3 regions of the Klebsiella sp. HN106 genome follow, and region 1 is predicted to be linked to each of the others. Evidence: predicted binding sites of a transcription regulator. Region 1 holds the regulator's gene; each other region holds the start of a gene.
What was found. Region 1 encodes PurR, which represses purine synthesis genes. Its sites were predicted from a motif close to CANGCAAACGTTTGCNTG; they were not measured.

Region 1 (3,282 bases):
ATATCGGTGGCCAGAAAGCCCAGAACGCTGAGTCCGGCCAGCCAGACTAAAAATCCTTTCCCAGGTTGTTGCATATCATTCTCTTTTTAGTGATGCAGGTACGATGGCGCAGAGTGTAGGGAGTGCATTCAGGCTTGTGAAACGCTAATATTTGTCAGGTGAATTCAAAAATTTTGCAGGCAGAAAATGTGGTCTGAATACTCGCTTGAAGTTGTCGATGCTGTCGCCCGCAACGGCAGCTTTAGCGCCGCTGCGCAGGAATTGCACCGCGTCCCTTCGGCCGTCAGCTATACCGTGCGTCAGCTGGAAGAGTGGCTGGCGGTGCCGCTATTTGAACGCCGCCATCGGGATGTCGAGCTAACCCCTGCCGGCGTTTGGTTTTTGCAGGAAGGGCGATCTGTTATCAAAAAAATGCAGATCACCCGCCAGCAGTGTCAGCAGATAGCCAACGGCTGGCGCGGACAGCTCTCTATCGCGGTGGATAATATCGTTAAGCCAACGCGTATGCGGCAGATGATCGTTGATTTCTATCGTCACTTTGATGACGTTGAGCTGATTGTTTTTCAGGAGGTGTTCAACGGCGTCTGGGATGCGCTGGCCGACGGTCGCGTGGAGCTGGCGATCGGCGCAACGCGCTCAATTCCGGTCGGGGGCCGCTACGCCTTTCGTGATATGGGAATGCTGAGCTGGGACTGCGTCGTCGCAAGCCACCATCCGCTGGCCAAAATGACGGGACCTTTAAGCGATGACGTCCTGCGCAACTGGCCATCGCTGGTCAGAGAGGATACTTCACGCTCGCTGCCGAAGCGGACCACCTGGCTGCTCGATAACCAGAAGAGGGTGGTTGTGCCGGACTGGGATGCCTCTGAAACCTGTCTCTCCGCGGGGCTGTGCGTCGGGATGGTGCCCGGGCATTTAGCAAAGCCGTGGCTCGATAGCGGTGAATGGACGGCGCTGGAGCTGGAGAACCCATTCCCGGATGCTGCCTGCTGTCTGACGTGGCAGCAAAGCGATGCCTCTCCGGCCCTGTTATGGCTGCTGGATTATCTTGGCGATAGCGAAACGCTGAATCGGGAGTGGCTGCGGGCGCCGGAATAACCGACGCCGCAGGAAAGGTTAACGGCGGTAATCGACAAACGGGCCGTCGGCCACAGAGCGGCGCTCGACCAGACGCGGATGGACTTCAATCGACTGCGAGACTTCGCGCTTATTGACGATGCGATCCAGCAGCATATTAAAGGCCGCTTCGCCCAGAGAGTCTTTAGGCTGATGGATGGTGGTCAGCGCCGGGCTGAAGTAGCGGGCGTTGCGCACGTTATCATAACCGATCAGCGAAATATCCTGCGGCACGCGCAGCCCCATTTCATCCGCCGCGCAGATGGCGCCCATGGCCATAATATCGCCGCCGCAGAAAATAGCCGTCGGGCGAGGATGCTGGTTGAGAATTTGCTGCATGGCGCGATAGCCGGACTCCGGTTCAAAATCGCCCTGGACAATCCAGTTTTCCGGAACGCCGATCTGCGCTTCTTCCATGGCTTTCATAAAGCCTGCCAGCCGGCCCGCACCGGTGTTACGCTCCAGTGGGCCTGGGATCACGCCGATATCGCGGTGGCCGCGTTCAACCAGGTAGCGTCCGGCAATATAGCCGCCTTCGAAGGCGTTATCGACGACCGAATCAGTAAAGTCGGCTTTTGCCTCGCCCCAGTCCATGACCACCATCGGGATGTGGCGATACTCTTCCAGCATGCTTAAAACTGATTCCGGATACTCGGAGCACATCACCAGCAGGCCATCAACGCGCTTCTGCGCCATCATTGACAGATAGGCGCGCTGTTTCTCCGGGTCGTTCCAGGCGTTGCCGAGGATAAGGGTATAGCCCTTCTGGAAGCAGTTTTTCTCGACTGCTTCGATAATCTCGGCGAAATAAGCCGCTTCGCTGCTGGTCGCCAGCAGACCAATAGACTTGGTGTGATTGACCTTCAGGCTGCGAGCAACGGCGCTGGGGGAGTAATGCAGCTCCTTAATGGCCGCCCATACCGCATTGCGCGTCTCTTCCGCTACGAATCGGGTTTTGTTAATTACATGTGATACTGTTGTAGTGGAAACGTTTGCGCGTTTCGCTACATCTTTAATAGTTGCCATTACTTCTCACTCCAGACCTTGACCTGATCGTCTGTTTATCGGTACGTAAACGATTGCCTGTACACACCCTGGCGCCAAAATGGATCATGGCATCACGTCGGGAAAACGACACAGAACGACAGGAAGGGGTCAATGGCCGATACGCTTTCAAATTAGCGTGGGATTTTGTCCGATCTTGGGGCAAAGGGGAAGAGCAAAAATGTGCATCACTCTAAATCTCGGAAGATTTTTACGCTATTCTGTGTAAAAATGAGCAAGCTCACTTTTCATGTGGGGATAATCAGGGGGAAAAATTGATGGATACAAATTTAAAGTTTTCGCTGACGACAACGATTATTGTTCTGGGTTTGATTGTTGCCGCAGGTTTGACTGCAGTACTGCACTAATTCTTTACTGAGAGGGAGGGGCCGCTCTCCCTTTACCCCCCCGCCTATTATTATCAATTTCGCAAAAATCTTTTGCCATTTCGTTTACTTTTGTTTTTCTGTGATTGATGTCATGCTTTTGACTTCTGAATAAGATGCCGTCGCTGAAGGCGGCCTGATGGAGTTCCTGCATGAAAATCAACTTTCCCCTGCTCGCACTGGCGATCGGCGCCTTTGGTATCGGCACGACCGAGTTCTCCCCGATGGGACTATTACCGGTTATTGCTAAAGGCGTGGATGTGTCCATTCCGGCGGCGGGAATGCTCATTAGCGCTTATGCCATCGGCGTGATGGTCGGTGCGCCGTTAATGACCCTGCTGCTCTCCCACCGCGCGCGCAGAAATGCGCTAATCTTTCTGATGGCCATTTTTACCCTCGGTAATGTGCTCTCTTCAATTGCCCCGGATTACACTACGCTGCTGCTGTCGCGCATTATTACCAGCCTCAACCACGGCGCCTTCTTCGGTCTCGGCTCGGTGGTGGCGGCGAGCGTGGTGCCTAAACATAAGCAGGCCAGCGCGGTAGCAACGATGTTTATGGGGCTGACGATCGCCAATATCGGCGGCGTTCCTGCGGCAACCTGGCTGGGCGAAACTATCGGCTGGCGAATGTCGTTTCTGGCAACGGCGGGGCTGGGCGTTGTAGCGATGATCGGCCTGTGGCTGTCGCTACCGAAGGGCAGCGCCGGCGAACGTCCGGACGTGAAGCAGGAACT
Region 2 (3,282 bases), on a different contig from region 1:
AGATCTCCAGCGGGCTCATGCCCGGCTCATCGCTGAGGATATCGCGCAGCTGGAATTTACCGCCGCGTCCGCCGTCGCTGACCAGCTCAGGCATGGCGTTCGACAGACCGCCAGCGCCGACATCGTGGATAAACAAAATCGGGTTAGCGTCGCCCAGCTGCCAGCAGCGGTCGATAACCTCCTGGCAACGACGTTCCATCTCCGGGTTATCGCGCTGTACGGAGGCGAAATCGAGGTCGGCATCGGACTGGCCGGAGGCCATTGAAGAGGCCGCGCCGCCGCCGAGACCGATGTTCATTGCCGGACCGCCGAGAACAATCAGCTTCGCGCCGACGACAATTTCGCCCTTCTGCACGTGTTCGCCGCGAATGTTGCCGATTCCGCCCGCCAGCATAATGGGCTTATGGTAGCCGCGCAGCTCTTCGCCGTTGTGGCTGGTTACCTTCTCTTCATAGGTACGGAAATAGCCGTTGAGCGCCGGACGACCAAATTCGTTATTAAACGCCGCGCCGCCCAGCGGACCTTCAGTCATGATATCCAGCGCGGTAACGATACGATCCGGTTTGCCGAAATCTTCTTCCCACGGCTGTTCAAACCCCGGAATCCGCAGGTTGGAAACCGAGAAACCCACCAGGCCGGCTTTTGGCTTCGCCCCGCGTCCGGTGGCGCCTTCATCGCGAATTTCGCCGCCGGAACCTGTCGCCGCGCCCGGCCACGGAGAGATCGCCGTCGGGTGGTTATGGGTTTCGACCTTCATCAGAATATGCGCGTCTTCCTGGTGGAAGTCGTAGCGACCGGTTGCGTGGTCGGCAAAGTAGCGCCCCACGGCTGAACCTTCCATTACCGCGGCGTTGTCTTTATAAGCAGACAGCACGTAGTCCGGGGTTTTCTCGAAGGTGTTTTTGATCATTTTGAACAGCGACTTCGGCTGCTTTTCGCCATCGATGACCCAGTCGGCGTTAAAAATCTTGTGTCGGCAGTGCTCGGAGTTAGCCTGCGCGAACATATAGAGTTCGATATCGTTCGGGTTGCGGCCCAGCGTCTGGAAAGCATCCTGCAGATAGTCAATTTCGTCATCCGCCAGCGCAAGCCCCAGACGGAGGTTGGCGTCAATCAGCGCCTGACGCCCCAGGCCCAGCAGGTCAACGCTGGTGACCGGCGTTGGCTGATGATGGGCAAACAGTTTTTCACCCTCTTCCAGCGTGCCGAAAACGCTTTCCATCATGCGGTCATGAAGTTCGGCCGCCACCAGCGACCACTGTTCATCGTTGAGGCTGCTGGCTTCGACGTAATACGCGACGCCGCGCTCAAGGCGCACAATCTGAGACAGGCCGCAGTTATGGGCGATGTCGGTAGCTTTAGAAGACCAGGGAGAGATGGTGCCGGGACGGGGGGTAACGAGCAGTAGCTTGCCGGTTGGGGTATGGCTGCTTAAGTTCGGGCCATACTTGAGCAACCTTGCCAGACTCTCGCGATCGTTGTCGCTGAGCGGGGCGCTAAGGTCGGCAAAATGAACGTACTCGGCATATATCGTGCTGACCGGAAGGTTGGCCGCCTGGAAACGTGCCAGCAGTTTATTGATACGGAATGCCGACAGTGCAGGTGAACCACGCAAAATTTCCATCATAAGTCTCTCGTCTTCGAAGCTTTCATGGTGAGCCAGGGGGGAAACGGGCGCCATTATAGTGAATCCTGCGCCCCGACGAAACCGTTTGCGTAGAAATAAAATGATTGCCGGGGTTTATCAATAAATGTGACCCTCCTCGCGAATAAGTTGCCAACTGGCGCATTCTTAAGCAAAATGCCGCTCATTCCACGACAACCTTTTACTTATTCTGGTCATAGTCTGCTGAGGAACCCGAAGCTGCAGAAGATTAACTATCTGAAAAAATTAAAGATTAATTATCTGCTCATCGGCATTGTGACTCTCCTGCTGGCGGCTGCCCTGTGGCCGTCTCTCCCGTGGATGGGTAAGCCGGAAAACCGCGTGGCCGGGATCATGGCGCGCGGAGAACTGCGTATCAGCACCATTAATTCGCCAATGACCTTCGCGACCATTAACGATCGAACCTACGGTTTTGATTATGAGCTGGCGCAGCAGTTTGCCGACTACCTCGGCGTCGAGCTAAAAGTCACCGTCAGGCAGAATATCAGCCAGCTGTTTGATGACCTCGATGAAGGCAAAGCCGATATGCTGGCTGCCGGCCTGGTCTACAATTCCGAACGGGTGAAGAACTATCAGGTCGGGCCAACCTACTACTCCGTTTCGCAACAGCTGGTTTATCGCAAAGGCAGCCTGCGTCCGCGCAGCCTGGCAAATCTTACCGCCGACCAGTTGGCGATTGCTCCCGGACACGTGGCGATTAACGATCTTCAGGCCCTAAAAAAGCAAAAATACCCCGATCTCGACTGGCGCGTGGACGAGAAACGCGGGACGACGGCGCTGATGCAGGCGGTTATTGATGGCAAACTCGACTATACCGTTGCTGATTCGGTCGCCGTCAGCCTGTTCCAGCGCGTCCATCCGGAGCTGGCCGTCGCGCTTGATATCAGCGACGAGCAGCCGGTCACCTGGTTTAGCGAAAAAGGTGAGGACAACTCCCTGCCGGCGGCAATGCTCGATTTCTTCAATAATATTAACGAGGACGGCACACTGGCGAGGCTGGAGGAGAAATACCTTGGTCACGGCAACGATTTTGATTATGTAGACACCCGTACCTTCCTGCGCGCCGTGGAAAGCGTGCTCCCGGACCTGCAGCCAATGTTTGAAAAATATGCCCGTCAGATAGACTGGCGGCTGCTGGCGGCTATCTCATGGCAGGAATCGCACTGGGATCCGCAGGCCACCTCCCCGACCGGCGTTCGCGGCATCATGATGCTGACCCGCAATACCGCTCAAAGTCTGGGCCTGACCGATCGTACCGACGCCGAGCAAAGCCTCGACGGCGGCATGCGTTATTTACAGGATATGATGAATAAAGTGCCGGAGTCGGTCCCGCAGGATGAACGCATCTGGTTTGCGCTGGCGGCTTACAATATGGGCTACGCGCACATGCTCGACGCAATGGCGCTGACGAAAAAGCAGAAAGGCAACCCGAATAGCTGGGCCGATGTGAAGCAGCGTCTGCCGCTGCTAAGCCAGAAAAGCTACTACAGCCGGCTGAAGTACGGCTTTGCACGCGGCCACGAAGCCTACGCCTACGTCGAAAATATCCGTAAATATCATATTAGCCTCGTGGGCTATCTTTCTGAAAAAGAGAGAAAGGACGCCCAGATAGCGGC
Region 3 (3,282 bases), on a different contig from region 1:
TATGGAAAAGAAATCTCCCCGCATCAAAATGCTGCTGACTCCCGGCGAAGTGGCAAAACGAACCGGCGTGGCCGTCTCCGCGCTGCACTTTTATGAAAGCAAAGGGCTGATCCACAGCCAGCGCAACGCGGGCAATCAGCGGCGCTACCGGCGCGACGTCCTGCGTGCGGTGGCGATCATTAAGATTGCGCAACGCATTGGTATTCCGCTGGCCACTATCGGTGATGCATTTGGCGTACTGCCGGAAGGGCATAACCTCAGCGCCAAAGAGTGGAAGATGCTGTCGTCCCAGTGGCGGGAGGAGCTGGACCGACGGATTCACACCCTGACCGCGCTGCGCGATCAGCTTGATGGCTGCATCGGCTGCGGCTGCCTGTCGCGCCGCGACTGTCCGTTACGCAACCCGGGCGATAAGCTGGGAGAAGAGGGGACCGGCGCACGGCTGCTGGAAGAGGATTAAAAAACTAAAGCGCCACAACAGGGCGCTTTAGTTGTTTTCCGGTCTTGGTCTTTCGCACTATCCCGCTGGTACGCAGGAGGGTTTCCCCCGACGTCGGCTCACCTCAGTATTGCGCAATATATTGATGGAGGTTCCGGTTTGCGCCGACAACTTAAGTGTGGCTCTTTTCTCTGATTTTGCCGCCTCATGTTGCCGAAAAATTCCCGTCATTCGCTGCCTGTTCCTATAGTTAATTTGAACAAACAGCGGGAGAGGCCCATGTTAACGGTACATCATCTCAATCAGTCACGATCGCAGCGCGTATTATGGGCGCTGGAAGAGTTGCAGCTGCCTTATCAGGTTGTCTCTTATCAGCGGGGAAAGGATATGCTCGCGCCAGCGGAGTTAAAAAGCGTTCATCCGTTGGGGAAATCGCCGGTCGTTGAAGATAACGGCCATATTCTGGCGGAGTCCGGCGCCATTCTGGAGTATTTACAGGAAACCTATGATAGCGCCAGGCGCTTAAAGCCTGAGTCGGTGGAAGATAAACTGCAATACCGCTTTTGGCTGCACTATGCCGAGGGTTCGCTGATGCCCCTGCTGCTGATGAAGCTGGTGTTTTCCAGCCTGGGCAAGCCCCCGGTGCCGTTTGGCATACGCACGCTGGGCAATGCATTAGGCAAAGGGGTACAAAAGGCCTGGCTTAACCGACAGGTTGAGACCCATGCCCGCTTTATTGAATCGCACCTTTCTCGCCAGCGCTGGTTTGCCGGCGCTGAGCTGAGTATGGCTGATATTCAGATGAGCTTTCCGGCAATGGCGCTGCTGGCGCGCGGCGGGGTGGGGGATTTACCGCATCTGACGCAGTGGGTTCAGCGGGTTGAGCAGCGTCCGGCATGGCAGAAGGCGATTGAGCGTGGCGGCCCATTTACCTTACCCGGCGAATGAACCATTACTAAAGCCGATGACAGGGGAAAATTGCTATCAGCGCAATACAAAAATGTTACCGGATTGCGCATGGACGATAACGTTTGCGCATCGGCTGGTTATTTCATGAACGTCATAAGCGAAATTTAGCTAAATCCGACAAACTTCTGTTGAAAAGGCCCGTCTAAAGGCTGGATAATCGTTTGCCTTTTTATTTTGCTCATCATTTCCTCTGCTGACAGGGGGGAGCAAAGTCATTCTTCACACCGTATTGTATGCGCGGAGTTAAACGTTTGCTTTTCACAGCCCCTGGCGCTGCGATGTAGCACAAGGAGATCGCGTTTAACTGGCAGTGGATGGTCCACCTCGCATCCAGACGAACGATAAAAATTCTCAGGGGAAGTTTTCTATGTCTACGCCTTCAGCGCGTACCGGCGGTTCATTAGACGCCTGGTTTAAAATTTCTGCTCGCGGCAGTACCGTGCGTCAGGAAATCGTTGCCGGTCTTACCACCTTCCTGGCGATGGTCTACTCCGTCATCGTGGTGCCGGGGATGCTCGGCAAAGCGGGTTTTCCGCCAGCTGCGGTATTTGTTTCCACCTGTCTGGTTGCCGGCGTCGGCTCGCTGGTGATGGGGCTGTGGGCGAACCTGCCGCTGGCGATTGGCTGCGCCATCTCGCTGACCGCTTTTACCGCTTTTAGCCTGGTGCTGGGCCAACAGATCAGCATTCCGGTCGCGCTGGGCGCGGTCTTCCTGATGGGCGTACTGTTTACCGTCATCTCCGCAACCGGCATTCGTAGCTGGATCCTGCGTAACTTGCCGCAGGGCGTTGCGCACGGCACGGGGATTGGTATCGGTCTGTTCCTGCTGCTGATTGCCGCCAACGGCGTTGGTCTGGTGATCAAAAACCCGCTGGACGGTCTGCCGGTGGCGCTGGGTAATTTTGACAGTTTCCCGGTGATTATGTCGCTGGTCGGGCTGGCAGTGATTATTGGCCTCGAAAAACTGAAAGTGCCGGGCGGTATCCTGCTGACGATTATCGGCGTTTCGATTATCGGCCTGATCTTCGATCCTAACGTTCACTTCTCCGGTATCTTCGCCATGCCGTCGCTGAGCGACGATAAAGGCAACTCGCTGATCGGCAGCCTGGATATCGTGGGCGCGCTCAACCCGGTCGTGCTGCCAAGCGTGCTTGCGCTGGTGATGACCGCGGTGTTTGACGCCACCGGCACGATCCGCGCGGTGGCCGGTCAGGCGAACCTGCTGGATAAAGACGGGCAGATTATCAACGGCGGCAAAGCGCTGACCACCGACTCCCTGAGCAGCGTCTTCTCCGGCCTGGTCGGGGCGGCGCCGGCGGCAGTGTATATCGAGTCTGCTGCCGGTACGGCGGCGGGCGGTAAAACCGGCCTGACCGCAGTGACCGTCGGCGTGCTGTTCCTGCTGATCCTGTTCCTCTCTCCGCTCTCCTATCTGGTTCCGGCTTATGCTACCGCGCCGGCGCTGATGTACGTCGGCCTGCTGATGCTGAGCAACGTGGCGAAAATCGATTTCAACGACTTTGTTGATGCGATGGCGGGGCTCATCACCGCGGTCTTTATCGTGCTGACCTGTAACATCGTTACCGGCATCATGATTGGTTTTGCGGCGCTGGTGATTGGCCGTCTGGTATCCGGCGAATGGCGTAAGCTGAACCTGGGGACGGTGATTATCGCCGCGGCGCTGGTCATCTTCTATGCTGGCGGTTGGGCGATTTAACTTTTCCTGCTAACGGCGGGCGGCTTTGGCCGCCCGTTTAATTTTTAAGCCACATCCTGTTTCCTTTTGCGTTAATCTGAGTAGCGTATTATGCCGAGACATGACGCCTCAGATGTAAAAAAGAAAACGCAGCAAACAGGGAACACATGGAAATATT

Region 2: purL (phosphoribosylformylglycinamidine synthase) is a predicted target of PurR. The motif match lies at 1,702-1,719, and genes of this name have one in related genera.
Region 3: ACSIPU_RS12380 (NCS2 family permease) is a predicted target of PurR. The motif match lies at 1,649-1,666, and genes of this name have one in related genera.

Annotation. Positions count from the first base shown of each region.
Region 1 is NZ_JBLURD010000001.1:688,493-691,774, reverse strand. Features, by position in the region: gene punC (purine nucleoside transporter PunC) at 1-74, opposite strand, end outside; gene punR (DNA-binding transcriptional activator PunR) at 187-1,098, shown strand; gene purR (HTH-type transcriptional repressor PurR) at 1,117-2,142, opposite strand; gene ACSIPU_RS03255 (cytochrome bd-I oxidase subunit CydH) at 2,439-2,528, shown strand; gene ACSIPU_RS03250 (MFS transporter) at 2,699-3,282, shown strand, end outside.
Region 2 is NZ_JBLURD010000004.1:30,920-34,201, reverse strand. Features, by position in the region: gene purL (phosphoribosylformylglycinamidine synthase) at 1-1,627, opposite strand, end outside; gene mltF (membrane-bound lytic murein transglycosylase MltF) at 1,802-3,282, shown strand, end outside.
Region 3 is NZ_JBLURD010000003.1:293,119-296,400, reverse strand. Features, by position in the region: gene soxR (redox-sensitive transcriptional activator SoxR) at 2-460, shown strand; gene ACSIPU_RS12385 (glutathione S-transferase family protein) at 719-1,387, shown strand; gene ACSIPU_RS12380 (NCS2 family permease) at 1,776-3,125, shown strand; gene ACSIPU_RS12375 (Na+/H+ antiporter) at 3,272-3,282, shown strand, end outside.